Regions from separate parts of the Streptomyces sp. NPDC007905 genome, predicted to be linked through region 1. Evidence: riboswitches for the same ligand, from Rfam matches in the RefSeq annotation. Region 1 holds a riboswitch; each other region holds the start of a gene.

What was found. Region 1 has a riboswitch for cyclic di-AMP ahead of ACFZDC_RS28365 (NlpC/P60 family protein). Riboswitches for the same ligand answer to the same signal wherever they lie in the genome.
Positions count from the first base shown of each region.
Region 2: it holds a riboswitch for cyclic di-AMP, as region 1 does, so the genes downstream of both, ACFZDC_RS38965 (peptidoglycan DD-metalloendopeptidase family protein) here and ACFZDC_RS28365 (NlpC/P60 family protein) in region 1, are expected to answer to the same signal.
Region 3: it holds a riboswitch for cyclic di-AMP, as region 1 does, so the genes downstream of both, ACFZDC_RS25820 (transglycosylase SLT domain-containing protein) here and ACFZDC_RS28365 (NlpC/P60 family protein) in region 1, are expected to answer to the same signal.

Region 1 is NZ_JBIBKS010000017.1:144,758-154,843, forward strand. It holds gene ACFZDC_RS28355 (ATP-dependent Clp protease proteolytic subunit) at 1,119-1,754, shown strand; gene ACFZDC_RS28360 (hypothetical protein) at 1,762-2,070, shown strand; cyclic di-AMP (ydaO/yuaA leader) riboswitch at 2,410-2,633, shown strand; gene ACFZDC_RS28365 (NlpC/P60 family protein) at 2,637-3,110, shown strand; partial or broken gene ACFZDC_RS28370 (LysE family translocator) at 3,118-3,553, opposite strand; gene ACFZDC_RS28375 (ATP-binding protein) at 3,935-4,393, opposite strand; gene ACFZDC_RS28380 (Scr1 family TA system antitoxin-like transcriptional regulator) at 4,606-5,466, shown strand; gene ACFZDC_RS28385 (DUF397 domain-containing protein) at 5,476-5,700, shown strand; gene ACFZDC_RS28390 (aminotransferase class I/II-fold pyridoxal phosphate-dependent enzyme) at 5,782-6,909, opposite strand; gene bioB (biotin synthase BioB) at 7,057-8,265, shown strand; gene ACFZDC_RS28400 (adenosylmethionine--8-amino-7-oxononanoate transaminase) at 8,258-9,547, shown strand; gene bioD (dethiobiotin synthase) at 9,549-10,086, shown strand, end outside.
Region 2 is NZ_JBIBKS010000038.1:45,708-55,929, forward strand. It holds gene ACFZDC_RS38945 (MBL fold metallo-hydrolase) at 1-47, opposite strand, end outside; gene ACFZDC_RS38950 (Glu/Leu/Phe/Val dehydrogenase dimerization domain-containing protein) at 230-1,408, shown strand; gene ACFZDC_RS38955 (TetR family transcriptional regulator C-terminal domain-containing protein) at 1,494-2,114, shown strand; gene ACFZDC_RS38960 (GDSL-type esterase/lipase family protein) at 2,187-2,972, opposite strand; gene ACFZDC_RS38965 (peptidoglycan DD-metalloendopeptidase family protein) at 3,198-4,106, opposite strand; cyclic di-AMP (ydaO/yuaA leader) riboswitch at 4,109-4,274, opposite strand; gene ACFZDC_RS38970 (alpha-galactosidase) at 4,578-6,662, opposite strand; gene ACFZDC_RS38975 (tyrosine-protein phosphatase) at 6,835-7,632, shown strand; gene ACFZDC_RS38980 (DUF6126 family protein) at 7,639-7,761, opposite strand; gene ACFZDC_RS38985 (helix-turn-helix domain-containing protein) at 7,758-8,372, opposite strand; gene ACFZDC_RS38990 (aminotransferase class III-fold pyridoxal phosphate-dependent enzyme) at 8,444-9,829, opposite strand; gene dxs (1-deoxy-D-xylulose-5-phosphate synthase) at 9,826-10,222, opposite strand, start outside.
Region 3 is NZ_JBIBKS010000015.1:82,039-92,260, forward strand. It holds partial or broken gene ACFZDC_RS25785 (VOC family protein) at 20-535, shown strand; gene ACFZDC_RS25790 (hypothetical protein) at 561-1,703, opposite strand; gene ACFZDC_RS25795 (NAD(P)H-dependent oxidoreductase) at 1,899-2,486, shown strand; gene ACFZDC_RS25800 (ABC transporter permease) at 2,493-3,377, opposite strand; gene ACFZDC_RS25805 (ATP-binding cassette domain-containing protein) at 3,364-4,338, opposite strand; gene ACFZDC_RS25810 (outer membrane lipoprotein carrier protein LolA) at 4,372-5,577, opposite strand; gene ACFZDC_RS25815 (polyprenyl synthetase family protein) at 5,823-6,833, opposite strand; cyclic di-AMP (ydaO/yuaA leader) riboswitch at 7,332-7,546, shown strand; gene ACFZDC_RS25820 (transglycosylase SLT domain-containing protein) at 7,552-8,040, shown strand; gene ACFZDC_RS25825 (Cof-type HAD-IIB family hydrolase) at 8,076-8,888, opposite strand; gene ACFZDC_RS25830 (carboxymuconolactone decarboxylase family protein) at 8,953-9,402, opposite strand; gene ACFZDC_RS25835 (hypothetical protein) at 9,486-10,067, shown strand; gene ACFZDC_RS25840 (FAD-dependent oxidoreductase) at 10,083-10,222, opposite strand, start outside.

The sequences.
Region 1 (10,086 bases):
CGGGGTCAGCCCGGCCTCCTTGCCGATCGCGAGCGCTTGCCGGGCCGGCGCCACACACCGTGGCGGCAGCGCGGTTCGGCCGGCCGGGCGAGGGCGTGGGTGGTGCAGCGTGCGCAGTGGATGGGGTCGCCCCAGGTGAGGGGCTGACCTTCAATGTACGTGCGGGCGTTGGATCTGGGTCGTCCGGATCGGCGATCTCGGCGAAACCGCTCATACGCTCCCTGGCGATGTCCCGTGGCGTGGCCGGACAGTCGTGATGCAACAGCGCGGTTCGAAGCCGAGCCCGGCCGCTTCGAGGGCGGTGGCGGCTCGGAGGAACGCGTGGGCTTGGCGAAGGCGCATGCGGTTCCTCCCGTCGAGGGCGGAAAGGCGTGCGGGTCGGAAGTCGCCGCCGGAGAACGCCGTACGAGCTCGCGTTCGTCGTACAGGGTGTCGACGTCGCGGGTGAACTCCTTCCCCGCACCGGTGCGGGGCCAGGCGTTGTCGAGGTCGTTGCGGATCCGCTTGGCCTCCTCGGCGGTGAACTCGTTGTGCGGGTGCCGCACGGGGCCGTGCGGCTGCTGACGTGCGACACCGGGCAGCGCACGCGCGAACGGGCGCCCGGGCGGCACCGCGGTCGCCCTCGCCCCCGTCAGCGCCCAACCGCTCCGCCTCAACACCCCGCCGCCGGAGCCCGAGCCGCGGTCAACCCCCGTCTTCGACGAGGCGCTGTTCGCCCGCGTCCGCGACGACGAGGCCTAGCCGCCCTGCACGGCGCGCGGCATTCGTGCCTGATGCCCCTTGCCGTCAACGGTGTCCCGGACGTCATTCTCGCTGCGTGTGCCGGTCGCCTTTCCGCCAACTTCGCCAAGCGTGTCTACGTCCATCCGAGCCCGGAGGATCTGCGGGCCGCTTCGGATCACCTCGCGCCGCTCTTGGGCTTTGGCGGGGAAGCCGCCACCTGACCGGGCGTGAGCTTCCGTGAGACATCCCTGCTCGCCCACGGCAGAAAAGCGCCTCTGAACTGCGACATCCAGTGGATCACCAGGATGTACGCCCACCGTAAGGCCATGTACGTCCTGTACATTTTTTACAGAAGCGAGGCCGATCGAGGCCCTGTCGCGAGGAGGGGTACGCCCATGACCCGACCGTCCGCCCGTCACGTACTGCCCGAGTTCACCGAGCGCACCGGCACGGGCCGGCGCACGCTGGATCCGTATTCGAAGCTGTTCGAGAACCGGGTCGTCTTCCTTGGGACGCCACTCGACGACACGGCGGCCACCGACGTGATCACGCAGTTCATGCAGCTCGAACACACGGCCCCGGACCGGGACATCACGCTGTACCTCAACTGCCCGGGCGGCTCGTTCAGCGCGATGACGGCGGTCTACGACACGATGCGGTACGTCACCTGTGACGTGGAGACCTACTGCCTGGGCCAGGCCGCCTCGGCGGCCGTGGTACTGCTCGCGGCCGGGGCTCCGGGCAAGCGGTTCACCCTGCCCGGCGCGCGCGTGGTGCTGGAGCAACCCGCCCTGCCCGAACCGGCCCAAGGACAGCCGAGCGACCTCCTGATCCAGGCCGAGGAGCTGGTCCGAACGCGCACGCTGATGGAGGAGATGCTCGTCCGGCACACCGGGCGCACCGCGGAACAGGTCCACCAGGACCTGGAGCGGGACCTGGTGCTGGACGCGCCAGGCGCACTGGCGTACGGCCTGGTGGACGGTGTCGTCCCGAGCCGCAGGGCCACCCCCGGCACCCGGCACGCGGGGTGAGCCGCCGATGCTGCCACCGGAGCTTCCGCCGCTGCCCGCACTGACGCGTGCCGAGGGCGAGTTGATCGACCGTTACCTGGAGGCGGCCGACCTGCTGGGCCGGATCAACCCGGCGCAGTCCGGGGACACCTACCGCGGGCTGCGCGCGGCGCAGGCCCTGGTGCGCAAGGCGGCCGAACTGCGCGACGCGCTGGCCCTGATGCACCAGCGGGGCGAGACGGAGCTGCACGGGGACACGTTGGCACGGGCCTTGCGGGTGTTGGACGGCGAGCGCCGCACCGCGCGCGTCGCGCTCCCGCCCGACTGCGTCGGCTGATCCGGACGCGCGTCCGGCCCGACCGGTCCCTCGTGTCGACGGGCCGTGCGGGCCGGGCTTGAAACGGCCCGAACGACGTACCCCCGACCGGCGTATCTGCGGACCTTTTTCCGGGCCTCCCGACTTGCGCAGCGAAGGGTTCCCAGGCCCGCGAGGAGGTGCTCCGCCCCAGGTCCGGGGCTACGCGCGGGATCTGACGTCGACTCGAACACAGCAGTGTCCACCCGAACGGGTGAGTGGTGAGTAACGCCACAAATCCCCGATTGCGTTGGGATTTTGCGACTCCTGTGAGTGAAGATCCCTGTCTGACGACAAGCCCCCGCCACCGCGGCGGGGCGGTCCGGGCGGACGCCGAGTCCTGCCGCCGCCTGGATGACCGGTCGACAGGAGTGGATCGGCAGGAGTGGAGGACCCAAGCAAGACGGGTCGCCGGGACGGACGTTCGTCGCAGACGGACGGTCGTGCCGAGCAGCCCTTGGGGTGAAGCCGCGGCAACGCGGCCGGGCTACTTCGCCAGCCCGAATCCGACAGGTCATCCTTCACAGGCGGCTGACGAAGGGTTGCGCATGACTGCGCTCAATCGTGTCCCGTCGCTGATGGCCCGTGCCGGTACGGCCTCGGCCCTCACCCTCGCCGCCGTGGGCGGCTCGATCGCGGTTCCGGGCCTCGCCACCGACGCCTCGGCCGCGACCTTGGCGACGAAAGCGCTCCAGATCGCGGCGTCCAAGAAGGGCGCGCCGTACGCCTGGGGCGCCACCGGGCCGCGCCGGTTCGACTGCTCGGGGCTGACGCTCTACTCGTTCAAGAAGGCGGGCAAGAAGCTGCCGCGTACGGCAGCCCAGCAGTACAACAAGACCCACCACATCTCGGCCAACAGCCGCAAGGCCGGTGACCTGGTGTTCTTCCACTCGGGGTCCAGCGTCTACCACGTAGGCATCTACGCCGGGAAGGGCAAGATCTGGCACGCCCCGAGGACCGGGGCCGTGGTGCGGCTGGAGAAGATCTGGACCAGGAGCGTCTGGTACGGCCGGGTCAGCTGACCCTGGCTCAGGGCAGGAGCGGCTCCAGCAGCAGGGCCGCTCCGAGAGCCGTCAGTGCCGCCCCGGTGCCCGCCTGAAGCATGCGGGCGGCCCGGGGCCGGCGCAGCCATCCGCCCAGCCGGTCCACCAGCAGGGCCACCACCTGGAACCACGTCAGGGCCAGCCTGGAACCACGTCAGGGCCAGCGGGCAGACGATCAGCGCGAGCAGCAGTGTCCTGGGCAGGGCGGAGCCGCCGGACGGCACGAACTGGGGCAGCAGGCTGAGGAAGGTCAGCGACGCCTTCGGGTCGAGGGCGTTGGTGACGAAGCCCTGCCGGAGCGGATGCGCGGTCGGCGGCGCCGCCTCGGCGGAGCCGCCGGCGGGCCGCCGTAGCGCCCACAGGGTCCGTACGCCGAGCTGCAGCACGTACGCCGGGCCGACGAGCTCGCTCCGGCGGCGGAGGCGTTCCGTGCCCTGCCGCACGGGGCGTTCGGCCGGGCGGGGCGGACTGGCTGGGCGTGAGGACAGCGGCGGCCCAGGCGTCGGAGGCTGTCAGGCGCCAGGGCCTCTCTTCGAGCACCCGGGCCGGCAAGGCTACGGCCCCCCTGCCTCGGGCGCCGACACGTCACAGCTCCCCCTATGCGAGCGCCGGGCCCCGAGGGACGGTGGTCCGAGCCACCGAACACTCCACCCGAGGAGCCACGTCCGCACACCGCAACGTCCCACCCGAAGAACCACTCCCCCGCACCAACCCCCGCCCGAAGAACCACGTCTCCCACCGCCGCCCCACGCACGCCTCGGGGGCGTACAGCCCCTTCCCCCCGTCCTCTCGCGCCCGGAGGGCTACGGCTCCTGCTGTCCCGCCGCCGTGACCGGCTCGGCCGGGATGCTCCAGGGGAGTTCGATGGAGACCGTCTTGCCGCCCTCGCGGGTGGGGCGGACGCGGAGTTTGCCGCCGCACTCGGCGGTGAGCCAGCGGATGATGACCATGCCACGGCCGTTGTCCTGCTGGACGGCGGCGGGCAGTCTCTTCGGAAAGCGCGGATGGCTGTCCGTGACACCGATGCGCAGGTGTTCGTCACGGTCCAGCGCGATGTCGACCGTGAAGGTGGGTGACTGTCCGAAGGTGTGCTGTACGGCGTTGGTGGCGAGTTCGGAGACGATGAGCCGCACGGTCTCGGCGACTTCGGTGTCCGACGGCAGGCCCCACTCGGCGAGGGTACCCACCACGTAGGAGCGGGCCGCGGAGACCGAGGCTGGATCGCTCGGCAGAGTGACGGATGCTTCCAGATGGTCTGCCATGGCGACGTCGTCCCTTTCCCACGGGACCGCAGTCCGACGAGGAGCGGATGGTTCGAGTACGGTCCCGGACTGGTGCTTCTTCGTCAGACTGCCATCACCGGGCCGGTCGGGGGAGCGATCCACCAGGATATGCATATATCTGTCGCTCAAAGCGGTGAACTCTGCGACGCGAGACCGTATATGGGCGGCCCGGAAGGAGTAAGGAGTACCCCATGCAGAACGGTCCCGCGGTGCGGCGCCGCAAACTGGGCGCCGAACTGCGCACGCTGCGCACCGGGGCAGGGCTCACCAGTGGCGACGCGGCCCGTCTGGTGGGCTGGCACCAGTCCAAGGTGAGCCGCATCGAGACCGGCGCCAGCGGGGTGAAACCGGCCGATGTGCGGTTACTTCTCGATGCCTACGGGGTGAGGGACGCACAACTGCGCGAGTTGTTGATGGTGTTGGCGGGGTCCGAGGAGGCGGGCGGCCGCAGCCGTTGGTGGCACGCCTACCGGGGGATCCTGCCGCCCACCTACCGCGATTTCATCAGCCTGGAGTCGCAGGCGAGCGGGATGCGCACCCTGGAGACCACGGTGGTTCCCGGCCTCCTGCAGACGCCCGAATACGCCCGGGCCGTGACCCGCGCGGTCGTGGCCGGACTGGACGAGGAGCGGCTGGACGCGCTGGTGGAGGTGCGGCTGGCCAGGCAGGACGTGCTGCGCGCGGATCCGCCGCTGGAGCTGAGCGCCGTACTGGACGAGGCGGTGCTCCGGCGCGAGGTCGGCGGCCCCGAGGTGATGGCGCGCCAGCTGGAACGGCTGGTCGAGTCGGCCCGGCTGCCCCAAGTAAGGCTGCAGGTGCTGCCGTTCGGCGCGGGCGCACATGTCGGCCTCACCGGACCTTTCGTTATCTTCTCATTTCCGCGCACTTCTGATCTGGATGTGGTTGTTCTCGACCAGTTGACGAGTAGCCTCTACCTGGAACGGAAAGAAGACCTCAAGGCTTACTCGGAGGCCTTCAACACCCTTCGGATCCACGCCCTTTCACCCGAGGAATCGCTGGAATACATCGCCGGGATAGGTGACGGCGCGTAAGGAGGCACCATGTCAGCACTGCCTCGGAACGTCCCTGCCAGTACGGATCTGCACGACGTGCGATGGCTGCGCAGCAGCTACAGCACCGGAGCGAACAACTGCGTGGAGACGGCCCGGCCGCGCTCCGGCCCCTGGGCCGGACTGCTCGCCGTGCGCGACTCCAAGAACCCGGCCGGACCCGCGCTGCTCTTCTCCCCCGGGAGCTGGGCGGGCTTCACGGCCACGCTCCGCTGATCCCCTTCCCCTACCACCAGACTGACCACTACTGATCAGTTCCGTCCACATTCGTGCGATGCACGGCCGTGTCACGCCGACTCATGGTCGCGTCTCGCCGATCACACGTACAGCGCGTTCGATCTCGGCCCCGGAGAGGTCCGCGCGGGCGGTCAGCCTCAGCCGTGAGATGCCGTCGGGCACGGAAGGAGGACGGAAACAGCCCACGGCCAGGCCTGCCGCACGGCAGTCGGCCGCCCAGCGCACGGCCTGCTCCGGGGACGGAGCCCGCACGGAGACCACCGCGGCGTCCGGACGTACCGCCTCCAGACCCGCGGCGGTCAGGCGTGCGTGAAGCTCGGCGGCCACCGCACGGGCCCGTGCCGCCCGGTCCGGCTCGCGCCGCAGCAGTCTCAGCGCCGCCAGCGCCGCTCCCGCGGCCGCGGGAGCCAGTCCCGTGTCGAAGATGAACGTCCGGGCCGCGTTGACCAGGTGGTCGACGACCCCGGCCGGACCGAGCACCACGCCGCCCTGGCTGCCCAGCGACTTGGACAGCGTGGCCGTGACGACCACGTCCTCGGCGCCCGCGAGACCGGCCGCGTGCGGAGCGCCCCGGCCGCCGTCGCCCAGCACACCGAGACCGTGGGCGTCGTCCACGACCAGCCCCGCGCCGTGCTCCCGGCACGCCTCGGCCAGCGCGGCCAGCGGCGCGGCGTCGCCGTCGACGGAGAAGACGGTGTCGGAGACGACGATCGCCTCCCCCTCGTGCGTGCCGAGCGCCTTGGCCACGGCCTCCGGGTCGGCGTGCCCGACCACCTGCGTGGTGCCCCGGGCGAGCCGGCAGCCGTCGATGAGCGAGGCGTGGTTGCCGGCGTCGGACACGATCAGGGAACCGTGCGGGCCCAGCGCGGTGACCGCGGCCAGGTTGGCGGCGTAGCCGGAGGAGAAGACCAGGGCCGCCTCGAAGCCGCAGAAGTCCGCCAGCTCGCGCTCCAGCTCGGTGTGCAGCTCGGTGGTGCCGGTGACCAGCCGGGAGCCGGTGGAGCCGGCGCCCCAGGTCCGGGCGGCTCCGGCCGCCCCTTCGGTGACCTCGGGGTGGTGGGCCAGGCCCAGGTAGTCGTTGCTCGCCAGATCCAGCAGCGGCGAGTCGGCGGGGCGCGGGCGCAGGGTCCGTACGAGTCCGGCGCGGCGGCGCGCCTCGGCCTGCTCGTCGATCCAGCCGAACGCCATGGGTCCTCCGGGGCTTTTGTAGGTAGCGGACAGACACTAGCGGGACGACCCGCCACCCACGGTGTGGCAATACCCACACGTCGAACTGTCAGTGTTGTGCAAACTCTCCTTGGCCCGGAGCGGCCCCGTAGGACAGGATCGGCTCTCATGGACCTGCTGAACACGCTGGTGGACAAGGGGCTTCGGCGCGAGCTGCCGACCCGCCAGGAAGCTCTGGCCGTACTGGCCACCTCCGACGACGACCTGCTCGATGTGGTGGCCGCGGCCGGCAAGGTGCGCCGGCACTGGTTCGGCCGACGGGTGAAACTCAACTACCTCGTCAATCTGAAGTCGGGCCTGTGTCCGGAGGACTGCTCCTACTGCTCGCAGCGGCTCGGCTCCACGGCCGGCATCCTCAAGTACACCTGGCTCAAGCCCGACGAGGCCTCCCAGGCGGCCGCCGCCGGCCTGGCCGGAGGGGCCAAGCGGGTCTGCCTGGTGGCCAGCGGGCGGGGCCCGACGGACCGGGACGTGGACCGGGTCTCCGAGACCATCAAGGCGATCAAGGACCAGAACGAGGGCGTCGAGGTGTGCGCCTGCCTCGGTCTGCTCTCCGACGGCCAGGCCGAGCGGCTGCGCGAGGCGGGCGCGGACGCCTACAACCACAACCTCAACACTTCCGAGGCCACCTACGAGGCCATCACCACCACCCACACGTACGCCGACCGGGTGGACACGGTGCACAAGGCGCACGCGGCCGGGCTGTCCGCCTGCTCGGGTCTGATCGCGGGCATGGGCGAGACCGACGAGGACCTGGTCGATGTCGTCTTCTCGCTGCGCGAGATCGACCCGGACTCGGTTCCGGTGAACTTCCTGATCCCGTTCGAGGGCACCCCGCTCGCCAAGGAGTGGAACCTCACCCCGCAGCGCTGCCTGCGCATCCTCGCGATGGTCCGCTTCGTCTGCCCGGACGTGGAGGTGCGCATCGCGGGCGGCCGCGAGGTCCACCTGCGCACGATGCAGCCGCTGGCGCTGCACCTGGCCAACTCCATCTTCCTCGGCGACTACCTGACCAGCGAGGGCCAGGCCGGCAAGGCCGACCTTGAGATGATCGCGGACGCCGGCTTCGAGGTGGAGGGCGCCGGCGAGGTCACACTGCCGGAACACCGGGCGGCAGCCGCCGGCGGCGGGTGCGGGTCGCACGACAGTGCCGGGTGCGGGTCGCACGAGAGTGCCGGGTGCGGGTCCGTCTGCGGCTCGCACGAGGGGGCTGACGTGTGCGGTACGGCCGCGGTGCCCGCCGCGGCCGAGCCGCGCACCGACCTCGTCGCCGTCCGCCGCCGGGGTGCCGGAACGGACCTCGCGCCCAATGCCTGACCTGTCCGGCCCCGGCGTGGCCGAGCTGCTGGAGCTGGACCGGCGGCACGTGTGGCATCCGTACGGCCCGATGCCCGGGCGTGCCGAACCGCTCGTCGTGGAGTCGGCGAGCGGGGTCCGGCTGCGGCTCGCCGACGGTTCGGGCGAGCTCATCGACGGCATGTCCTCCTGGTGGTCGGCGATCCACGGCTACAACCACCCCGTGCTCAACGAGGCCGCGCACGAGCAGCTGGGGCGGATGAGCCATGTGATGTTCGGCGGGCTCACGCACGAGCCCGCCGTACGGCTCGCGAAGCTCCTTGTCGACATATCGCCCGACGGTCTGGAGCATGTGTTCCTGGCCGACTCCGGGTCGGTGTCGGTCGAGGTCGCGGTGAAGATGTGCCTGCAGTACTGGCGCTCGCTCGGCCGGCCCGGCAAGCAGCGGCTGCTGACCTGGCGGGGCGGCTACCACGGGGACACCTGGCAGCCGATGTCGGTGTGCGATCCCGAGGGCGGGATGCACGAGCTGTGGACCGGCGTGCTCCAGCGTCAGGTGTTCGCCGAGCCGCCACCGGCGGAGTACGACGCGTCGTACGCCGACCATCTGCGCGATTTGATCGGCCGCCATGCCGGGGAACTGGCCGCGGTGATCGTGGAGCCGGTGGTGCAGGGCGCGGGCGGGATGCGGTTCCACTCCCCCGCGTACCTGCGGGTGCTGCGCGAGGCGTGCGACGCGCACGACGTGCTGCTGGTGTTCGACGAGATCGCCACCGGCTTCGGACGCACGGGTGCGCTCTTCGCGGCGGAGCACGCGGCCGTCACGCCGGACGTGATGTGCGTGGGCAAGGCGTTGACCGGCGGCTATCTGACGATGGCGGCCACGCTGTGCACCGCGCGGGTCGCGGACGGCATCTCGCGGGGCGAGGTGCCGGTGCTCGCCCACGGGCCGACGTTCATGGGCAATCCGCTGGCGGCGGCCGTGGCCTGCGCCTCGATCGACCTGCTCCTCGGGCAGGACTGGCGCTCGGAGGTCGCACGGATCGAGGCGGCCCTGCGCGAGGGCCTCGCTCCGGCCGCGGACCTGCCGGGTGTGAAGGACGTCAGGGTGCTGGGCGCGATCGGTGTGGTCCAGCTCGACCACGAGGTGGACATGGCCGCGGCCACCCGGGCCGCCGTGCGGGAGGGCGTGTGGCTGCGCCCGTTCCGCGACCTGGTCTACACGATGCCGCCGTACGTCACGGGCGACGCGGACGTGGCGCGGATCGCGCGCGCGGTGTGCGCCGCGGCGCGGGAGGGATGAGATGCCGGTACTGGTGATCACGGGGACGGGCACGGAGGTCGGCAAGACGGTCACGACCGCGGCCGTCGCCGCCACGGCGCTCGCGGCCGGGCGTTCCGTGGCCGTGCTGAAGGCAGCGCAGACGGGGGTACGGCCGGACGAACGCGGGGACGCGGACGAGGTCGCCCGGCTCGCGGGTCCGGTGACGGCCACCGAGCTGGCCCGCTATCCGGAGCCGCTGGCCCCGGGTACGGCGGCCCGGCGGGCCGGGATGACCCCGGTGCATCCGCACGAGGTGGCCGAGGCCGCGGCCAAACTGGCCTCCGAGCACGATCTGGTGCTCGTCGAGGGTGCGGGCGGGCTGCTCGTACGGTTCGACGCGGCGGGCGGGACACTGGCGGACGCGGCCCGGCTGCTGAGCGCGCCCGTGCTGGTGGTCGCGGCCGCCGGTCTCGGCACGCTGAACACGACGGAGCTGACGGCTCGTGAACTGCGCTCGCGGGACATGGAGTTGGCCGGGGTGGTGATCGGCAGTTGGCCCGACGCGCCCGACCTCGCGT
Region 2 (10,222 bases), on a different contig from region 1:
GGCCGCAGCACGCTGAGCCCGAAGCTCTGGGAACGCAAACCGGTCACGGTACCTCCAGGTGGAGTCGCTGAGGCCCTCCATTATGGTCGGCCCCTCCGACCGACCCGGACCGTCCGGGCCGCGGGCCGGTGCCCGCGCACACCTCCAAGATCGCTCCAGCGCTTTGACAGAGCGTCCGCCCCCTCCGAATACTGACCGACGATTCAGTAACAAACCTCCGGGAGATCCCATGACCGCCCCCCTGATGTCGCTCGTGTGGACCGACCACATCACCGGCCACCGGGGCTTTCTGGTCGTCGACCGGCTGGTGCGGGGCGTGGCCAGCGGCGGACTGCGCATGCGGCCCGGCTGCACGCTGGAGGAGGTCGCCGGACTCGCCCGCGGCATGACGATGAAGGAGGCCCTGCACTACAACCCCGAGGGCCGCTACATCCCGCTCGGCGGTGCCAAGGGCGGCATCGACTGCGACCCGCAGGACCCTCGGGCCTACGGGGTGCTCGTGCGCTACCTGCGCGCCATGCGGCCGTACATCGAGAGCTTCTGGACCACCGGCGAGGACCTGGGGCTCACCCAGGACCTGGTGGAGCGCGCGGCGGCGGAGGCGGGTCTGGTCTCCTCCGTCCAGGCGGTGTACCCGCTGCTGGACGACGAGACGGCGGCCAGGAGGCGGCTCGCGGACGCCTTCGCCGTCGAGGTGGACGGCATCGGCCTGGACGAGCTGGCGGGCGGCTGCGGGGTCGCCGAGTCGGTGCTGGCGGCCCTGGACCGGGCGTCGGTGCCGTACCGGGGCACCCGCGTGGCCGTGCAGGGGCTGGGCACCATGGGCGGGGCCACGGCGCGCTTCCTGGCGCGCGCGGGCCTCACGGTGGTGGCCGTGGCCGACGTCAAGGGGACCATGGCCAACCCGGAGGGCCTCGACGTGGACGCGCTGCTCGCGGCGCGGGACGGGTACGGCACCGTCGACCGCTCAGCGCTGCGCCCCGGCGACCGTGAACTGCCCGGTGACGCCTGGCTGTCCGCCGACGCGGAGGTGCTGGTGCCCGCGGCGGTGTCGTACGCGATCGGCACGGCCGAGCAGGAGCGGATCACCGCCCGCTGGATCGTCGAGGCCGCCAACATGCCCGTGCTGCCCGAGGCGGAGGCGCTGCTGGCCGCCCGCGGGGTGACCGTGCTGCCGGACGTGGTGGTCAACTCCGCGACGAACGCCTGGTGGTGGTGGACGCTCTTCGGTGACATCGGCCCGGACGCCGACGAGGCGTTCGCCCACATCCGCCGCTCGATGCGCGCCCTGATCGATCTGGTGCTCGCCCGCGCGGAGACCGACCGGACGACACCGCGCGCCGCCGCCCACGCCCTGGTCACGGACCGCCTGCCGGTGATCGCGGAGCGCTTCGGCTGGTACCGCTGACGGCGGCCCGGCCGGTGGCACGCGAAGTGGCCGGAGCAAGCAGGCCCCTTCGGCGGGGCTCTGACCGACGCATTAGGGTGACCGCGTGGCGAGAGTGCGGTTGAGCGTGGCGGAGCGGCGGGAGGAGCTGCTGCGGTCCGCCATCGAGCAGATCGAGGCGCGGGGCGTGGCGGCGGTCAGGATCGCCGACGTGGCCTCCGCGCTCGGTGTGAGCAACGCGCTGGTGCTGTATCACTTCTCGACGAAGGAGAAGCTGGTCGCCGCCGCGTTCACCTATGCGGCCGAGGACGATCTCGCGCGTCTGCGGGCGCTGCTGGGCCGGCGCACCTCGGCGTTGCGCCGGCTGCGGGCGGCGGTGCGCTGGTACGCGCCCACGGGCCAGGCCAAGGGCTGGCGGCTGTGGATCGAGGGCTGGGCGGTGGCCCTGCGCGAACCCGCTCTCCGCGAGGTCACCCGGGATTTGGACAAACAGTGGAAGGCGGCGATCGCCGAGGTCGTCGCCGAGGGCGTGGCAGCGGGCGAGTTCGAGTGCGCCGACCCGGCGGGGGCGGCTCTGCGGCTCACCGCGCTCCTCGACGGGCTCGCGGTGCAGCTGACGTCGTACCCGGGCGCGGTGCCGCGGTCCCGGGCCCAGCAGTGGGTGGACGACGCCCTGGCCCGGGAACTCGGGCTGCCGCGGGAGGCGTTGACCGAGCGGGTGCGCTGAGCCGTCCTGCCGGGGCGCTCCCGTGAGCCTGCCCCGCACCGCCGGGTTCGCGGTACGGGGCCATGGCGGTCCTCACGCCACCGACGCGATCCACAGCTTGATGTCGTCCGGGGACAGCGTGCCCTTGGCCGTCACATGGTCGCCGGAGGACTCGCCGCGCAGCCGGCGGCCGATCCACGGGACGAGGTACTCGCGGGCCCAGTGGACGTCGTCGCGGCGGACCTCCAGGGTGCCCCGGGGCGGGAGCGGCGGCCAGGGCTGCTCCGGGTCGGCCGGGACGTCCAGGCCGAGGGCCTGGCCGGCGCGCAGCGCCACGCGCGTGTGGCCCTCGGGTGAGAGGTGCAGCCGGTCGTGGTCCCAGGCCCTGCGGTCCTGGACGGACTTCAGGGACCACAGGTCGAGCACGGGACAGCCGTACCGGTCGGCGATGGCGCGGACGTGCCCGTTGTAGGTGGCGATCTTGCCGCGCAGGTGCTTGAGCAGGGGAACGCCACGGGTGTCGAAGCCGGTCGTCACCAGGACCGAGCCCGCGGCCCCGGTGAGCCGGGCCACGGCGCGCTCGAAGCGCTCGGCCACCTCGTCCGGGTCGGTGCCGGGCCGGATGATGTCGTTGCCGCCCGCGCAGAAGGAGACGAGGTCCGGGGCCATTTCGACGGCCTTGGGGACCTGGTCGGCCACGATCTGGTCGAGCAGCTTTCCACGCACCGCCAGGTTCGTGTACGCGAAGTCGCCCTCGGGCCGCCGGTCGGCGAGCAGTACCGCGAACCGGTCGGCCCAGCCCACGAAGGCCCCGTCGGGGCCGGGGTCGCCGACGCCCTCGGTGAAGCTGTCCCCCACCGCCACGTACGACCCGATCACTGATCTGCTGTCATTCTTCGAATCGTCTGCCACGTCGGACCATGATTCACCTTCGGATGTGACCTACGCGACCGTAATTCAGGGTTGACGGACGGTGAGATAAGCCACTTCCCCAACACCCTCGGCCGGGAATACGCCAGCCGGCCCGACACGCCGACGGCCGGACCCGGGGATCGGGGTCCGGCCGTCGGCGGCGTGTCAGGCAAGAGGTTTACGGCGTGGTCGTCAGCCGACGGCGACGCCGTGCGAGCGGAGGTAGCCGACCGGGTCGATGTCCGACCCGTAGTCGGGCGTGGTGCGGATCTCGAAGTGCAGGTGCGGTCCGGTCACGTTGCCGGTGGCACCGGACAGACCGAGCCGGCCGCCCTCGGTCACGGTCTGGCCGGCCGAGACGGAGAGCTGGGAGAGGTGGCCGTACTGGGCGTAGTAGCCGTCGTTCAGCTTGATGACGACCTGGTTGCCGTACGCGCCGCCCCACCCGGCGGAGACGACGGTGCCGGCGGCAACGGCCTTGACGGGGGTGCCGGTCGGCACGACGAAGTCGACGCCGGTGTGGTAGCCGCTGGACCACATGCTGCCTGCCACGTGGTAGCCGGTGCCGATGGTGGCGCCGGTGACCGGGAGGGTGTAGCCGGTGGAGGGGGCGGGGGTCTGCGCCGCCGCGGTCGCGGTGGTCGCCGGGGCCGACGGGGTCGCCTGCGGCTTCCGGGAGGCCCGCGAGGGCTCGGCGGACTCGGTGTGCGTCGTCGCCGCCTTCGCGCCGAGGGACAGCTTCAGACCCGGGTGGATCAGCGACGGGTCGGCGCCGACGGCCTGCCGGTTGTCCTCGTAGAGCCGGTGCCAGCCGCCGCTGACGTTCTGCTCGTCGGCGATCGCCGCCAGGCAGTCACCGGATTTCACCGTGTAGCTGCGCACGCCCGCGTTCGACTGCGCGGTGGCCTTCTTCTCAGCCGTCTTGTCCACGGCCGGAAGGGACTGCGCGGCCTTACCGGCAACGGACTGCGTGGTGGCGGCGTGCGCTCCGGCGGCTGCGACGAGCGGCAGGGCCAATGCGGCACCGCCGGTCCCGGCGACGGCGATCGAGCGGGTGAGACGCCGGGTCTTCGGGCGTCGGTGCTTACCCTTCGCGGGCATGGCTCGTTCCTCTCCGGCGCCTGCGAGGTGAGCTGTCGGGTTCGGGCTGGAGCTGCCCGGCCGCCACGCGCGGCTGCACCCCGAGCCTGTGCCCCGGAGACCGGGACAGGCAGTCATACCTGGTGGGTCCCCCGCTCCTGCCGAACACGGGTCAAGTGTGTGGGGACTCCGGGCGGCGGCAGGATTCGGCGTTCCGTCCGGATTGGTGGCGAACGTAAGCGAGCGAGACGCACCCGGACAAGCAGCAGTTTCCCGGCGTGAGTGCTCCAGCTGATCGAATTCGGGAATGTACGGTCACCCTCCGTGAATACCCGAATCCTGCACCCTTTCAATTACCCCCGCCGCCACGGGAATTACGTGCACATGACGCGCGACACACGGTCACGAATATGACGCTCCTCACGCACCGCCTCCCCATGCCGTGCTATTCCAGAGCGAGTTGCAATGAAGGCTGCAATTCGGTCAGAAGCCTCAGATACGGCGCAGCCGGATAACTTTCGCATCCAGGTCACCCTTCAGTCCGGTGCGCAGACCGTGGTGCAGCAGGACCGCTCCCCGGTGGACCTCGCCCGTTTCGCGGCATTCGTACGCTTCTGCCGGGTCGAGTCCGCGCAGCCGCAGCGCCGGCACCGGCTCACCGTAGCTCTGCGCCTGGAGGCAGACGAGGACCGCGGTCTCACCCCCGAGCACGTACTGGACGGCGCTCAGGCCACCCGTCGGGGGCCGCAGCCGGTACAGCTCGCCGCGCTGGACGACCGGACGGATCTCCTTGTAGAGCTCCACCCACTGCCGGGCCTCGGACAGCTCCTCCTCGGTCCACTCGGTGAGGTCGCCGCCGACGCCGAGCACCCCGGCCATCGAGCTGACGAAGCGGAACCGCAACGGGCTGACCCGCCCGTTGAGCTGGGTGTTCGGGCTGTCGGTGACCCAGGCGGCCATGACCCGCGCGGGGTGGATCTGGCTGAAGCCGTGCTGGATGGCGAGCCGGTCGAGCGGGTCGGTGTTGTCGGAGGTCCACACCTGGTCGGTGCGGCTGAGCACGCCGAGGTCGATCCGGCCGCCGCCACCCGAGCAGGACTCGAAGGCGACCTGGGGGTGGGCGGTGCGCAGCCGGTCCAGCAGGGCGTACAGGGCGCGGACGTGGTCGACCCACAGGCGCTGCGGGTACGGCTCCCCGGGCCAGCCGGCGTCGGTGAAGCAGCGGTTGAAGTCCCACTTCACGTAGTCGATCGGGGCGCTGGACAGGAGGGTGTCCAGCTGCCTCCAGAGGTATTCCTGAACGTCCTCGCGAGCGAGGTTGAGGACGAGCTGGTTGCGCAGTTCCGTCCGCTTTCGCCCCGGTTGGTGCTGCACCCAGTCGGGGTGGGCGCGGTAGAGCTCGCTGTCGGGGTTGACCATCTCGGGCTCGACCCAGATGCCGAACTGCATGCCGAGGCCGTGCACCTGGTCCGCGAGGGGCTTGAGGCCGTGCGGGAAGCGGTCGGGGTTGGGCGTCCAGTCGCCGAGACCGGCCCGGTCGCTGGTGCGGGCGCCGAACCAGCCGTCGTCCACCACGAACAGCTCGACGCCGATCGCGGCGGCCCGCCGGGCGAGGGCGGTCTGCTGCTGCTCGGAGATGTCGAAGTTGGTCGCCTCCCAGGAGTTGAACAGCACCGGCCGGTCCCGGTCCGCGTCCGGGATGACGTACGCCCGCTGGTAGGCGTGCCAGGTGCGGCTGGCCCCACCGAAGCCGCCGTCGCTCCACAGGCCCGCGAAGACGGGTGTGGTGTACGACTGCCCCGGCTCCAGGAGCAGCAGGCCCGAGTCGTCGTAGCCCGCGCCGCCGGTGATCTGCACGCGCGCGTCCGGGAGTTGGGCGACGGCGATGCGCCAGGAGCCGGACCAGCCGAGCGCGCAGCCGTAGACCTCGCCGCGCTCCTCGGTCGCGTCGGTGTCCAGCGCGACCCAGGGCAGGTGCTGGTGGCCGGTGTGGCCGCGGCGGCTGCCGATGACCTTCTCACCGTGGGTGAGGGGGGCGGTGGTGAGCAGGGACTCGGCGGCCCAGCGGCCGTGCAGCTGGGACAGCCGCCAGCCCTCGCGGTCGGGCAGGGTCCAGGTGGCGGCGTCGGCGCGCAGCAGCTCCACGCGCGCGTGCCCGCCGTTGGCCACGGTCACCCAGCGCTCCACGACGTCCCCGCGCATCCGGTAGTGCAGGGTGACCGCCATGCCGTCGTCGTCGAAGCGCAGCCGCAGCTGGTCGCCGTCGGCGCCGCCCTCGGTGTCGTACGACACGAGGCGCCACTCGGTGCCGCGCCGCTCCTCGGTGCGCACGGACAGGGCGGGGCGGACGAAGCGGGGACCGCCCTCGACGGGGTACTCCTCGCGGCCGTCGAGCGGGGACTCGAAGGGCCAGTAGGCGGGCAGCGGGTTCACCGCGAGCGCCTCGGCGTCGGCGAGCGCGATCCGTGGCCCCCAGTGGAGGTGCAGCAGCTCGTCCGTATCGGTCAGATGCAGCGCATAGCTGCTGGTGGGCCCCGACAGGAGCCACGTACGACCGTTTTCGGCGATGTCCACCATCGAGAACCTCACAGGTGCCAACAGATCCGCTCAAGTGCGAACATCATTAGGCCCGTCGCCCCCTGGTGGCAACGCCTGTGGACAACTCATTGCCCGAGGAAATCGATGTCGTATGGTCGACGCAGCGCCCGTCGACGAGCCGCGCCGGCGGGGCCGACTGAAAGGAGCACCCGTGACGCAGCAGGTCCCGTCGACCGAACCCGAGCTGGCCGGAGTCCGCAATTTCCGTGACGTGGGCGGGCTGCCGACCGTGGACGGACGGCGGGTGCGCCACGGAGTGCTGTTCCGCAGCGGCCACCTCGCGCACGCGACCGAGAAGGACGCGGCCTTCCTCGCCTCCCTGGGCCTGCACACGGTCTTCGACTTCCGCAACGCGGCCGACCAGAAGCTGGAGGGCCCGGACGTCGAGCTGCCCGGCGTGCGGAACGTGAACCTGCCGCTGAGCGACCCGGCGGACGGCGCCGAGTTCTGGAAGATGGTCCGCGACGGCGACCTCGACCAGCTTCGCTCGATCCTCGCGGACGGCAAGGGGGCGGGCCGGATGGTCGCCTCGTACCGGACGATCGTCACGGAGCGCACCGCCGAGCACTCCCGGGTGCTGCACGCGCTGGCCGGGGACAGCGTGCCGGCGCTGATGCACTGCGCGGCCGGCAAGGACCGCGCGGGCATCTCCATAGCCGTCACGCTCCTCGCCGTGGGCGTGGAACGTGAGGCGATCATCGCCGACTACCTGGAGTCCAACGCCAAGCACCGCCGCTACAAGGTGCGCCGCAACGGCAACCCGGACACCGCGTACACGCCGGAGGTCATGGAACTGCTGAGCCCGCTCTTCGACGCGCGGGCCGAGTACCTGTCGGCGGCGTTCCAGAGCATCGAGGACACGTGGGGCGGGGTCGACGCCTACTTCGAACAGGGTCTCGGGCTCAGCCCCGAGACCCGGGAGCGGCTGCGCGAGCGCCTTGTGGACTGAGGGCCCTCAGCCCTTGGCGCCCACCGTGAACAGCAGGTAGAGGAACGCGGCGAAAAGGTGGCCGACCGCGATGTAGATGATCAGCCGGATCCACAGCGAGCGGGGGAACTTCTCCTCGAAGTTGCTCATGGCAGCTCTCCAGTCAGGGGGCCCAGGCACAGCGTGGCCGTGGGACTCTGCAGCAGGGTGTGAACGAACAGCAGCTCCACGCCGTCGTGATCCTCGGCGGCGAGGCGGTGCGGGGTGAGCGAGTCGAAGTGCGCGCTGTCGCCGGGCGCGAGCAGATGCGCGGCGTCCCCCAGGCGCAGTCTGAGCCGTCCCTTCAGCACATAGAGCCACTCCTCGCCGGGGTGGACGCGCACGATGTCGCCCTGGGTGCCGTACGGCACCCGGACGCGCAGCGCCTGCATGCCGCGCCCGGGGGCTCCGGCCTGGACGTAGGTCCAGCCACCCGCGTGGGTCGGTTCCATGTCGGCGGCGCGCACGATCGCGTCCCGGTCGGCGACCGTCTCGCCGAGCAGCTCCGAGACGGTCGTACCGTAGATACGGGCGAGCGCGAGCAGCATCGGCAGGGAGGGCTGACGCTGCCCGGTCTCCAGCCGGGAGAGGTGGGCGGCCGAGAGCCCGGCGGACCGGGCGGCGGCCTCCAGGGTGAGGCCGGCGCGTCGGCGCAGGGCGCGGAGCTGCGGGGCGACGGCGGGCAGCTCGTCGCCGGGCTCCGGCTCGGGAGGAGCGTTCATGTCTCCATTGAGCCGGGCATTTGCCTCTGCGGCAAATTTATTGCCTCAGAGGCAAAGGACGGGGGGTCGCGCTAGCGGTTGGCCACCGCCTGCTTGATCAGGGTCTTGCCGAAGTCCCACATCAGTCCGCCGCCGGTGTGGGCGTCGTCCATCACCGCCGTGAAGGCGTCCACGAACCGGTCCACGTCCGCCTCGTCGACCACCAGCGGCGGAATGAGCTTGATCACCTCCAGGTGGTCGCCGGAGACCTGGGTGAGGATCCGGTGGCGTTGCAGCAGCGGTACGACCACCATCTGGGCGAACAGGCCCTTGCGCGCGGCCTGGAGCATGGTCCAGCGGCCGCGCAGCTTCAGCGAGCTGGGCTTTCCGAACTCGATGCCGATCATCAGGCCCCGGCCGCGGACGTCGGCGAGCAGCTCGTACGTGTCGATCAGCGCGGTGAGCCGGGACTTCAGCAGCTCGCCCGTCCTGCGCACTCCGGCGACGATCTGCTCGTTCTCCATGACCGACAGCACGGCAAGACCCGCCGCCATCGCCTGGGCGTTGGACCCGAAGCTCGCCGAGTGGACCAGCACGCGGTCCATGGACGAGTAGACCTTCTTGAAGATCCAGTCCTTGCCGAGGGTGGCGCCGACGGGGACGTAGCCGCCGGACAGCGCCTTCGCCACGCACACCAGGTCCGGTTCGACGCCGTCCTCGTGCTGGTAGGCGTAGAAGTCGCCGGTGCGGCCGAGGCCGGTCTGCACCTCGTCCGCGATGAGCAGCGCCTTGTGCCGGTGCAGCAGCTCCTGGGCGGCGCGCAGATAGCCGGGTGGGGCCTCGTGCACACCCTTGCCCTGGATCGGCTCGACGATCAGCGCGGCGACATCGCCCTTCTTCAACTCCCTCGCCAGCGCGTCGAGATCGCCGAGGGGTACTGCGGTGTCGGGCAGCAGCGGGGCGAAGCCGTCGCGGAAGCCGTCCTCGCCGTTGACCGACAGGGAGCCGGTGGTCAGACCGTGGAAGGCGTGGTCGCAGTACAGGATCCGCGGTCTGCCGGTGGCGTAGCGGGCGAACTTCAGGGCGGTCTCGACCGCCTCGGTGCCGCTGTTGCCGAAGAACACCCGGTCCAGGTGCGGGCTGTGGACGAGCAGCCGCTCCGCGAGCAGGCCGGGCAACGGCTGGCAGTCGAAGCGGGTGAGGTCGGCGAGTTGCGCGTCGAGGACGTCGTGCAGCGCCTTGCGGACGACCGGGTGGTGGCGGCCGAGGCCCATCACCCCGAACCCGGCGAGCATGTCCAGGTAGTCGTTGCCGTCCGCGTCGAAGAAGTGGGCGCCCTCGGCGCGCTCGTAGACCTTGTCGAAACCGATGGTGTGCAGCATGCGCGGGAGCTGCGGATTCAGGTACTTCGTGTGCAGCTCGTAGCGCTCGGCCCCGCGCTCGGCGAGGAGGGCGCCGAGGTCGAACTCGGTGGTCATTCAGCTCTCTCCTTGACTGTGCCCCCCGTGTCCTTGACGGCCAGGCTCGCGCCGATCCGGCCGGCGACCTCGACGGGCGTGAGGCCGATGTCGGCCAGCACCTCGCTGCGCTTGGCGTGCGCGAGGAACTGCTCCGGGATGCCGAACCGCCGTACGGGCACGTCCACGTCGGCGTCACCGAGCGCGAGCGCCACGGCCGAACCGACGCCGGCGGACCGGCTGTTGTCCTCCACCACGGCCACCAGGCGGTGCGCCGCGGCCAGGCCCGGCAGCGCCGGGTCGACGGGCTTGACCCACCGGGGGTCCACCACCGTGCACGCGATGCCGCGCGCCGCCAGCAGCTCGGCGGCCTGCAGACACACCGGTGCCATCACGCCGACGGCCACCAGGAGC
Region 3 (10,222 bases), on a different contig from region 1:
GCCGTTACAACTGGTACCCATGTCTACGCGGACACCCGCACCGCTGCACCGGAAGCTCGTCACCGACGCGGCCGGCCCACATGCGCAGGCCGACTTCCGGACGCCGCGCTGCACTACGAGGCCGGGGACTACGAGGCCGGGGACTACGAGGCCGGGGACTACGAGGCCGGGGACAACAGCGCGCCGGTCGAACGGCTGCTGTCGCTCGGCGCGCTGCCCGAAGCGGCGACGGTCGAGTACCACGGCCGCCCCGCCTTCCGTGACCTGATCGCCGTACGGCACCCGGGGACCCCTGCGACCCGGACTCGGGCACCGGGCGGGGGCGGGCGGCAGCTCTTCCAGCGCGTCCCGGAGACGAAGACCGTCAGCAACCGGCTCCACCTCGACCTGCACTCCGGCGACGGCCGACGCGTGGACGAGGTGCCGCGCCGCGCCTGGAGGCGCTGGGGGCGCGGTCCTGCAGGAGGTGAGGGAGCCCGCCGGCGAGGGGGTGGTGATGGCGGATCCGGAGGGCGACGAGTTCTGCGTCCAGTAGCCGGCAGGTGCCGCGGGCGGGCGGGTTACGCCTGCGCCGCCCGGGCCGCGCGGTCGGTCAGGCGGACCATGCGGGCGCGGGCGGACTCCAGCGGCCGCGGATCCTCGGACGCGGGGCCCGGCTCCGCGGTGAGGTCCGTCCACAGCCCGATCAGGTCGCGGCCCAGCCGCAGGCCCTCCTCCGGGTCGCGCACCGCCCGCCAGGCGGTGGCCGCGCTCTGCACGTTGCCGTAGGCCGCCTCCGCGTCCCGGGCCTGCCGGCGCAGCCGGGCGAGGTCCAGGGAGAGGTGGAAGGCACGGACCGGGTCGCCCGCCAAGTAGGCGATGTAGGCGGTCAGTTCGCGAAGATGCAACACCTCGGGGTGGCGCGGGCCGAGCACACCGGAGGCCTCGACGACCGTGCGGTCGGCGAGTTCGGCGGCGGCCTCGATACGACCGTCCCGGACGGCCTCGTTGATCCGCGCCATCGGCCCGGTGAGCAGTTCGGCGCCCTCCGCCGTCTCGGTCACGGGCTCGTCCCCGAGCACCTCCTCGGCGACGGCGTCGAAACCGCGCGCGGGGGTGGGGGTGGAGGACGTGGCCGGGGCGGGCTCGGGGTCGAGCAGGGGGGCCGGCACGGGCTTCGGCTCCGGGGCGGGCACGGGGGCGGGCTCCGGGGCGGATTCGGGTACGGCGGCGGAGGCGGGGGGCGCGTCCGCTTCCGGTACGGCAGCCCGAGCAGGGGGCGCGTCCGCTTCCGGTACGGCAGCCCGAGCAGGGGGCGCGTCCGCTTCCGGTACGGCGACGGAGGCAGGGGGCGCGTCCATGACGGGCGGCGGTCCGAACTGTCCCGTGGGCATCTGCACCACACCCGGACCGCCCGGCGCACCTCGCGGAGCGACCCGTACCGGATCTCCCGCCATCCGGCTGGAGCCGTCCGCCGAGACCTCGAGCGGGACCACGCAGCCGGCGCACTCGTCGTGGATGGTGGCGCGTATGGGGGCACCCAGGCTGATGGCCAGGCGCTGCAGGTGGTTCAGCACGGCCTGCTGTATGTCCTCGCCCGGTGCCGCGGCGACCGCCGTCCCGCCCACCGACGCGCTGCCCTCGCCGGACACCCGGACGTACACCACCGCAGGGTGTGCCGCGGGCTGCTGCGCCCGCTTCTTCTCGAAGCTGAGTCGAGACATCGGTTCCCTCACTCCCCCGGCGCCGCGATCCGGTCGTACGCGTCCTGTCATCCAGTCTGTGGGCTCAGCTCGGCTCGCGCGTCACCGCGACGTCACAGCCTCGCACCAGCCGCACCCCTTGAAGAAGATGCTTGCGTATGCATAAAATGCATGCGCTTATATTCGCGGTACGACATCGCTCACCCTGGGGGACCCATGAGCCGCCGCTTCCTGTTCGTCCTGGGCAGCGCCCGCCTCGAAGGCAACACCGAACTGCTGGCCCGCGAGGCCGCCGAGCAGCTGCCCGCGGATGTCGAGCAGCAGTGGATCCGTCTCGCCGAGCACCCGCTGCCCGACTTCGTGGACCTGCGGCACGACAGCGACCATGTGCGGCCGCCCTCGGACACCGAGACCGGCCTGCTGCTGGACGCCACGCTCGCGGCCACGGACATCGTGATCGCCTCACCGCTGTACTGGTACTCGGTGTCCAGCCTCACCAAGCGCTACCTGGACTACTGGTCGGCCTGGCTGCGCACCCCGGGCCTCGACTTCCGGGCCACCCTGGCCGGAAACACCCTGTGGGGCGTCGCGGCGCTCGCCGACCGGGACCCGTCGGTCGCCGACCCCTACGTCGGCACGCTCAACAACTCCGCCGCCTACCTGGGGATGCGCTTCGGCGGGGTGCTGCTGGGCAACGGCAGCGCGCGCGGGGACGTACGCAAGGACACCGACGCGCTGGCGCGCGCCAAGACCTTCTTCGCGCAGCGGGCGCCGCTCGCCCGCTTCCCGCACCAGGACGCCTGAGGCCTGCTACGCGCTGATGTCCTTCGTCGTGAACCGCGCCCAGGCCGCCGAGCCGAACACGGCCGCGTACAGCGCCTGGAGGCTGAGGTTCTTCACCAGGTCGTCCCAGTAGACGGGCTCGCGCATCAGGTCGGCGAAGGACAGCCAGTAGTGGGGGAAGAAGTACGGCTGCAGAGCGTGCAGCTGGGGTATCTGGTCGAGGATCTGAACGGTGATGAGCAGGCCGACGGTGGTCGCCATCGCCGCGATGCCGCTGTTGGTCAGGGTCGACACGAACAGGCCGAGGGCCGCGATGCCGACCAGCGAGGCGGCGACGACCTGGGCGATCAGCAGCGCCCGGCCGAGGCCCTCGGCGAAGGTGATCCGGGTGCCGGAGATGGTCGTGAGGCCGCCGAGCGGGAACAGCAGCGCACCGACGATCAGCGCGGAGACGGCCACGACCAGGGTGGCCAGCACGCAGAAGGCCATGACCGTCGTGTACTTGGTGAGCAGCAGACGCGTCCGGCCGGCCGGGGCGACCAGCAGATAGCGCAGGGTGCCGCCGCCCGCCTCGCCCGCGATGGCGTCGCCCGCGACGACGCCCACCGCCATCGGCAGGAAGAACGGCAGGGTCGCGGCCAGTGCCGTGAACACCAGGAACAGGCCGTTGTTGGTGATCTGCGCGATGAACGCCGGCCCCTCACCCCCGCCCCGGCCCGACGCCGGGCCGCCCCGCGTCTCGATCTTCACGGCGATGCCGACCAGCACCGGCACCGCCGCCAGCACCCCGAGCAGCGCGAGCGTGCGCCAGCGCCGGACGGTGGTGACCAGCTCGCTGCGCAGCAGCCCGAAGGTCCACAAAGCACTGACCCGGCGCACGGCGGGTGCCTGGGGTGCCTCAGCCCGCGACATCGAAGCCTTCCCCCGTCAGTGCCACGAACGCGTCCTCCAGCGAGGCCCGTTCGAGTGTGTAGCCCCGCACGCGGACGCCCGCCGTGACCAGGGCGGCGTTCACCTCGGCGAGGTCCCGCTCGGGCGGTTCGCCGGTCACCCGGTCGCCGTCCACGGCGACGTCCCCGATGCCCTGCTCCTTCAGCACCCGGGCCGCCTCGCCCGGGTCGGGGGTGGTCACCACCAGCCGGCCGCGCGCCCCGGCCGCCAGGTCGGCCACCGCGCCCTGCGTGATCAGGCGGCCCTGGGCCATCACCGCCGCGTGCGTGCACACCTGCTCGATCTCGTCGAGAAGGTGGGAGGAGAGGAACACGGTCGTGCCGTCGGAGGCCAACTCCCGGATCAGGGCACGGATCTCGCGCATGCCCTGCGGGTCGAGGCCGTTGGTCGGCTCGTCCAGGACGAGCAGCCTGCGCGGCTGGAGCAGGGCGGCGGCCAGCCCCAGGCGCTGCTTCATGCCGAGCGAGTACGCCCTCGCCTTCTTGGCCGCGGCGGCCGTCAGGCCCACCCGGTCCAGGGCGGCGGCGACGCGTGCGCGCCGGGTGCGGGGGTCGGCGGTCGGGTCGGCGGCGTCGTAGCGCAGCAGGTTGTCACGGCCGGAGAGGAAGCCGTACAGGGCGGGGCCCTCGATCAGCGCGCCGACGTGCGGAAGGACGGCACGGCCGGCCCTGGGCATGGGGCGGCCCAGGACGCGGGCCGTGCCCGAGGTCGGCTCGATCAGGCCCATCAGCATGCGGATGGTGGTCGTCTTGCCGGAGCCGTTGGGGCCGAGGAAGCCGAAGACGCTGCCCGCCGGGACGGCCAGGTCGAGACCGTCGACGGCGAGCTGTCCGCCGCGGTAGCGCTTGGTGAGGCCGCGCGTGGCGATGACATGCGCCGGCGCGTCCCCCGACTCCCGCTCCGTGGCGGACGGTTCGTCCATCGGCTCCCCTCGATTCGTCGTGCCCGGGAAGGGTTACTTCCCTTCGTTCGCCGCCTTCACCAGCGTGTCCTTGGTGACCGCTCCGGCGTACACCTTGCCGTCGTCGGTGATCAGGGCGTTGACCAGGCGGGTGGAGAAGACCGTGCCCTTGCCGAACTTCCCGGAGACCTGGTCGCCGAGCGAGCCGAGGAAGCCGCCGAGGTCACCGCCCCGGGAGCCGGACGGCAGGCCGCCCTTGGTGCCGGTGTCGAAGGTGGCGACGGACGTCCAGCCCTTGCCGAGCACCGTGGCCCCTCCCAGGCCCTTGGCGAAGTCCTCGCCGGGCTTCGGGGCGTGCTCCGGCGCTTCGGTCCCCTTCTTGCCGTCGGGCTTCTCCTCGGTGATCTTCGCGCCCTTGGGCGGAGTGAAGTCGAAGGTGGAGGCGGCCGGCTTGGCGAAGGACACCTGGGTGAAGCCCGCGTCGAGCACGGCGGCACCGCCGCTCTTCGGGGTCAGCGTGAACTTCAGCGGCTGACCCGTCTTCGCGTCCACGGCGATGGTGATCGCGCCGACCGTGGTACCGGACTGCTTGGGCTTGATCAGCAGCTTGTAGGCGTCGCGTCCGGCGACCTGCGCGGTGCCGTCGACGGTCACGGACGTGGTGTCGTCGACCGACTTCAGGGCCTCGTCGGCGAAGTCCTTCGGCGTGGCCGGCGGCTCGGCCCGGTGCTCCCTGCCGGAGTCGGCGGCGGTGCCGTGGAAGACCTCGTTGCTCTTGCTCTCGTAGCCCCAGACGTCCTTGCCGTCGTGGATGAGGCTGTACTCGGCGCCGCTCTCCAGCAGCGACAGCTTCTGCCGGTCCGGGCCGTCGGCCGCCACGCGCAGGGTGTGCGTGCCGGACACCAGCTCGGTGAGCTTGGACGTCGGGTCGGCGGAGGAGCCGCCGCCGCGGGCCGCCCCGGACGCCAGGCTGCTCTCCAGGCCGCCGAGGTCCGGCAGGCCGAGGTCGGTGCTGACCTTCACCGTGCCGGACAGCTGCTGCACGTCCGACTTGGCGATCTTCTCGATGAGCTGCTGCGCGGTGATCTTCGGCAGGTCGGGGTCACCGGAGTTGGCGAGCGCCGGGACCAGCCCGATCGTGGCCGCCGCCACCCCCACCACCGCGACCGGGACCACGTACCGGGCGGCCTTGCGGCGTCCGGAGTGCAGGTCCTCGTCCTGAACGGCGCCCGTTGCGTCGTCGGATTCGTACGGTGCCATCTGTGCCTTACCTCCGTCGTCGGCGGCGGCTGTCCCCACACTGGTCCACCTGAGCCGCCATTCTCACCCGAATCGGTGAGGAGTGGTGATTTCCGTGGTTTCCATCTGACCAAATCGGCCGTGAGGAAGCGTCAGACCTCGGAGCCAACTCCGTGTACGCCTGCGGTATGACACACAGGGGCGGCACCTCCCCCGACCCGTAGGGGTCGGGCGGGAGACACCGCCCTCGCGCCGAGTACGGGGCCTCAGCCGGCCCGGTGCACCACCGCGTCGCACAGCTCGATCAGCGCCGCCTTGGAGTCGCACTCCGGCAGCGGGGCCAGCGCGGAGCGCGCCTCCTCCGCGTACCGGACGGTGTCCCGGCGGGCCTGCTCCAGCGCGGGGTGCGCACGGAGCCCGGCGAGCGCCTCGGCGTGCCGGGCGTCGTCGGTGAGGTCGGAGTCCAGCAGCGCGCACAGCGCGACGTCCTCGGGCAGCCCCAGCCGGGCGGCCCGCTCGCGCAGCCGCAGGACGGGCAGCGTCGGGATGCCCTCGCGCAGGTCGGTCCCCGGGGTCTTGCCGGACTCGCGCGAGTCGGAGGCGATGTCCAGGACGTCGTCCGCGAGCTGGAAGGCGACCCCGAGCCGTTCGCCGTACTGGGTGAGCACGTCGACGACCGTCTCGTCGGCCCCGGACATCATCGCGCCGAACCGGCACGACACGGCCACCAGGGAGCCCGTCTTGCCTCCGAGCACGTCCAGGTAGTGCTCGACCGGGTCCCGCCCGTCCGAGGGGCCCGCCGTCTCCAGGATCTGCCCGGTGACCAGCCGCTCGAACGCGAGGGCCTGCACCCGGACCGCCTCGGGGCCGAGGTCGGCGAGGATCTGGGAGGCGCGGGCGAAGAGGAAGTCGCCGGTGAGGACCGCGACGGAGTTGCCCCAGCGGGTGTTGGCGCTGTCCACGCCGCGCCGCACGGACGCCTCGTCCATGACGTCGTCGTGGTACAGCGTGGCGAGGTGGGTCAGCTCCACGACGACGGCCGACGGCACGACGCCTGGCGCGTACGGGTCGCCGAACTGTGCCGCGAGCATCACGAGCAGCGGCCGGAACCGCTTCCCACCGGCTCGTACGAGGTGTTGCGCGGCCTCCGTGATGAACGGGACCTCGCTCTTGGTGGCTTCGAGCAAGCCTTCCTCGACAGCCGCCAATCCGGCCTGGACATCGGCTTCCAGAGCCTGGTCCCGCACGCTCAGCCCGAACGGCCCGACGACGGTCACGAGGGGTCTCCTGTCTGCTGGTGTCTGGTGGCGATTACACGGTTTGTCGATAGGTCGCTGCCCTCACTCAAGTCAGCGTATCCGGTCCTGTTTCGATCACCGATAGCGCCCACCGGTCCAGCCCGGCGGTATCGGATCACGGCCGGTATGTTTTTGATGATCCGATAAGGATGGACATCTATTGACTTAACAGGAACTAGTCCGGTTTGTCGCGAACTGGACGGTGGGCGGATTACTCCTTTTGCGCCACGACCGACAAAACTCCCGAATCCCCCATGTCCGGTTTGGTACACTTTGCTATTTCGTGAATTGGGTCACGCATACCCATGTACCCGGCTGATCGCCCCACCACCGGTTCCCCCTTGCCACGTCAGCCAGTTGAGGGTTGGCAACCGCAAAGGATCAAGCACCCCATATGGCACAGATCAAGGTCAACGGGGTCTTTGTGTGAATCCCATACTTGTTCCGGACATGTGCTCTCGCATAGCTTCCCGCCCTGTCAGGCGAACGCCGAATCCTGCCGCGTCTGACACCACCCATCGACGAACTCATTCGTACGGCAGGAGCGGGGGACCCAGGTAAGCCGCTGTCCCGGCACGACACACGTCGTGCCGGTACGGCTAGGGGTGAAGCCGTGCCTCCCACCAGAGGCACGGCCGGGCACCTCCCCGCCCGAACCCGACAGCTCACCTCGCAGGCGACGGAGAGGAATTTCGCCATGCCTGCTGCCGCTCAGCCCCGCCGCGTCCGCACCAACCGCCTCATCCGCACGCTCGCCGTCGCCGGCACCGGCGCCGCCGTACTCGCGCTTCCGCTCATCGGCGCGACCGGCGCCTCCGCCGCCACCCCCACGGCCACCACGCCCTCCACCACCCTTGCCGGCTACCCGAACAACCTCGACGGCTGGATCCGCGAGTCGCTCGCGATCATGGCCCAGAAGGGAATCCCGGGGACGTACAACGGCATCTACCGCAACGTCATCCGTGAGTCGTCGGGCAACCCGCTGGCCATCAACCTCTGGGACTCCAACGCGGCCAAGGGCATCCCGTCCAAGGGCCTGCTCCAGGTCATCGACCCGACGTTCAAGGCCTACCACGTGGCCGGAACGTCCTACAACATCTACGACCCGGTCGCGAACATCACGGCCGCCTGCAACTACGCGGCCGCGCGCTACGGGTCGATCGACAACGTCTTCGGCGCCTACTGATCGCTACCGGTGGCAGGCCACTACTGATATCCCGGTCAGTCTGTCGGGAACAGTCTTTCGAGGACGACGGCGATGCCGTCGTCCTCGTTCGACTGTGTGACCTCGTCGGCGACCGCCTTGAGTTCGGGGTGGGCGTTGGCCATGGCGACACCGCGTCCGGCCCAGTCGAACATGGGGATGTCGTTGGGCATGTCACCGAAGGCGAGGGCCCGTTCGGCGGCGATCCCCAGATGGTCGGCGGCCAGCGCCAGCCCCGTCGCCTTGGTGACACCGCAGGGCTGGAGTTCCACCGTCCCCGGCCCCGACATCGTGACCGTCGCCAGCGAGCCCACCGCCGAGCGCGCGATCGCCGCCAACTCGTCGTCGGACAGCGTGTGGTGGCGCAGCAACACCTTGCTGATCGGCTCGCACCACAGATCGTCCCGCCGGCCGACCCGCACCGCGGGCAGAGTGGGGTGCGGCATCAGATACCCCGGTTCGATCAGCGTCAGCCCGTCCACGCCGTCCTGGTCGACGGCCGCATAGACCTGGCCCACCTCGGCCTCGATCTTGCCGAGCGCGGTCTCGGCCAGTTCCCGGTCCAGCCGGACCGACCACAGCAGGCGGTCGGCGCCGGCGTCGTAGACCTGCGCGCCCTGCCCGCACACCGCTAGCCCCGTGCAGCCGAGCGCGTCCAGGAGCGGCCGTACCCGGGGCGCCGGGCGGCCCGTCACCACCAGGTGCCGGGCGCCGGCCCGCGCCACCCGCTCGAGCGCGGCGAGCGACCGGTCGGAGACGGTGTCGTCGCCGCGCAGCAGCGTCCCGTCCAGGTCGGTGGCGATCAGTGCGTGTGCGGGGGGTGCGGCCATGATCAGAGAATACGGACAGCGCGCCCCGCCGACTCACCGCGATGTTCCCGGACTTGTGTGCTGCTCAGCCCCAAGTGGTGCCCGCGGGCTCCCTGATGGTGGCATTGATGCGGTTGAACATGTTGGTGAGCGAGATGGTGAGGATCAGCGCGGAGAGCTGCTTCTCGTCGAAGTGGCCGGCCACCTCGTCCCACAGCGCGTCCGGCACCGGCTCCTCGGAGAGGTCGGCCAGCCGCGTGACCCGCTCGGTCAGCTGCAGCGCCGCACGCTCGGCCCGAGTGAAGCAGGGCGCCTCACGCCAGGCCACGACGCCGGCGATCCGCTCCTCGCTCGCACCGGCCTTGCGCAGGTTCACCGTGTGGCCGTACACACAGGCGCTGCGCCCGTTGATCTGGCTGGCCCGCAGCCCGACGATCTCGGCCAGCTCCTGCGGCAGTCCGCCCCCGCCGATCCCCTGGAAGATCGTGCCGATGCCCTTCAGGGCGGCCGGAAGGACGTACGCCGGGTTGGTCATCCGCGCCTGCCTGGTGCTGCCTCCAGTGGCCGTGGTGCGCGTCGGGTTGCTCGCACTGCACTGACGGAGCGGGGGCGGATGGTGTGACAGACCGGCACGGAGAATCTTCGGCCCATCTTCCGAAGGCGGCGACGGGCGTCATCGAGCGCTCCCCCAAGGAGCTGAAGCCGGAGATCTACACTCTCTCCTTCCGTATCCGGCGGGTGGACGACGACGACCTCCGCCCGTACGTGGCCGTCGGCTACAACACCGAGAACCAGTACGAGCGCGAGAAGGTTCACAGGGACCGCGGCGAGGCCCGCTGGTACTGCGCCGGCCGGCTGCTGGACGGCTTCGAGATGCTCGGAAGGTCCCGAGGACCCGGTCGGGGCGCGCCCGTAGAAGGAGGTCGAGGGGCTCGGGCGGCGGTTCGAGGAGAGGGATCCCGACGGGAGCGGGACGTCCGACGTGAGGTGCTCGGGACGCACTTCGCCGACGCCTGGGTCGAGCCGGCCCGCCGGCTGCACGCGGACGGCCGGATCGAGAAGGTCTTCGGCCGCCCGCTGCCCGTCGTGATCTTCGACATGTACTGCCCGGGCTGGGAGGTGGAGGCCACCACGGCCGCCAACCCGCCCGAGCTGATCGAGGGGTTCCTGAAGGGGCAACGGGCGGCCGAGGAGGCGTAGGGGGCCTCGGGCCTCTCAGCCGTGGGCGGCCGCCAGGTGCTTGGCCAGCCGTGGCGAGGCGAATTCCGTGCCGCAGACGAAGCGCATCACCGGACCGTACGAGGACGCCGCCGGGAGGCCGGTGAAGTACAGGCCGGGCACGGACGAGACGTATC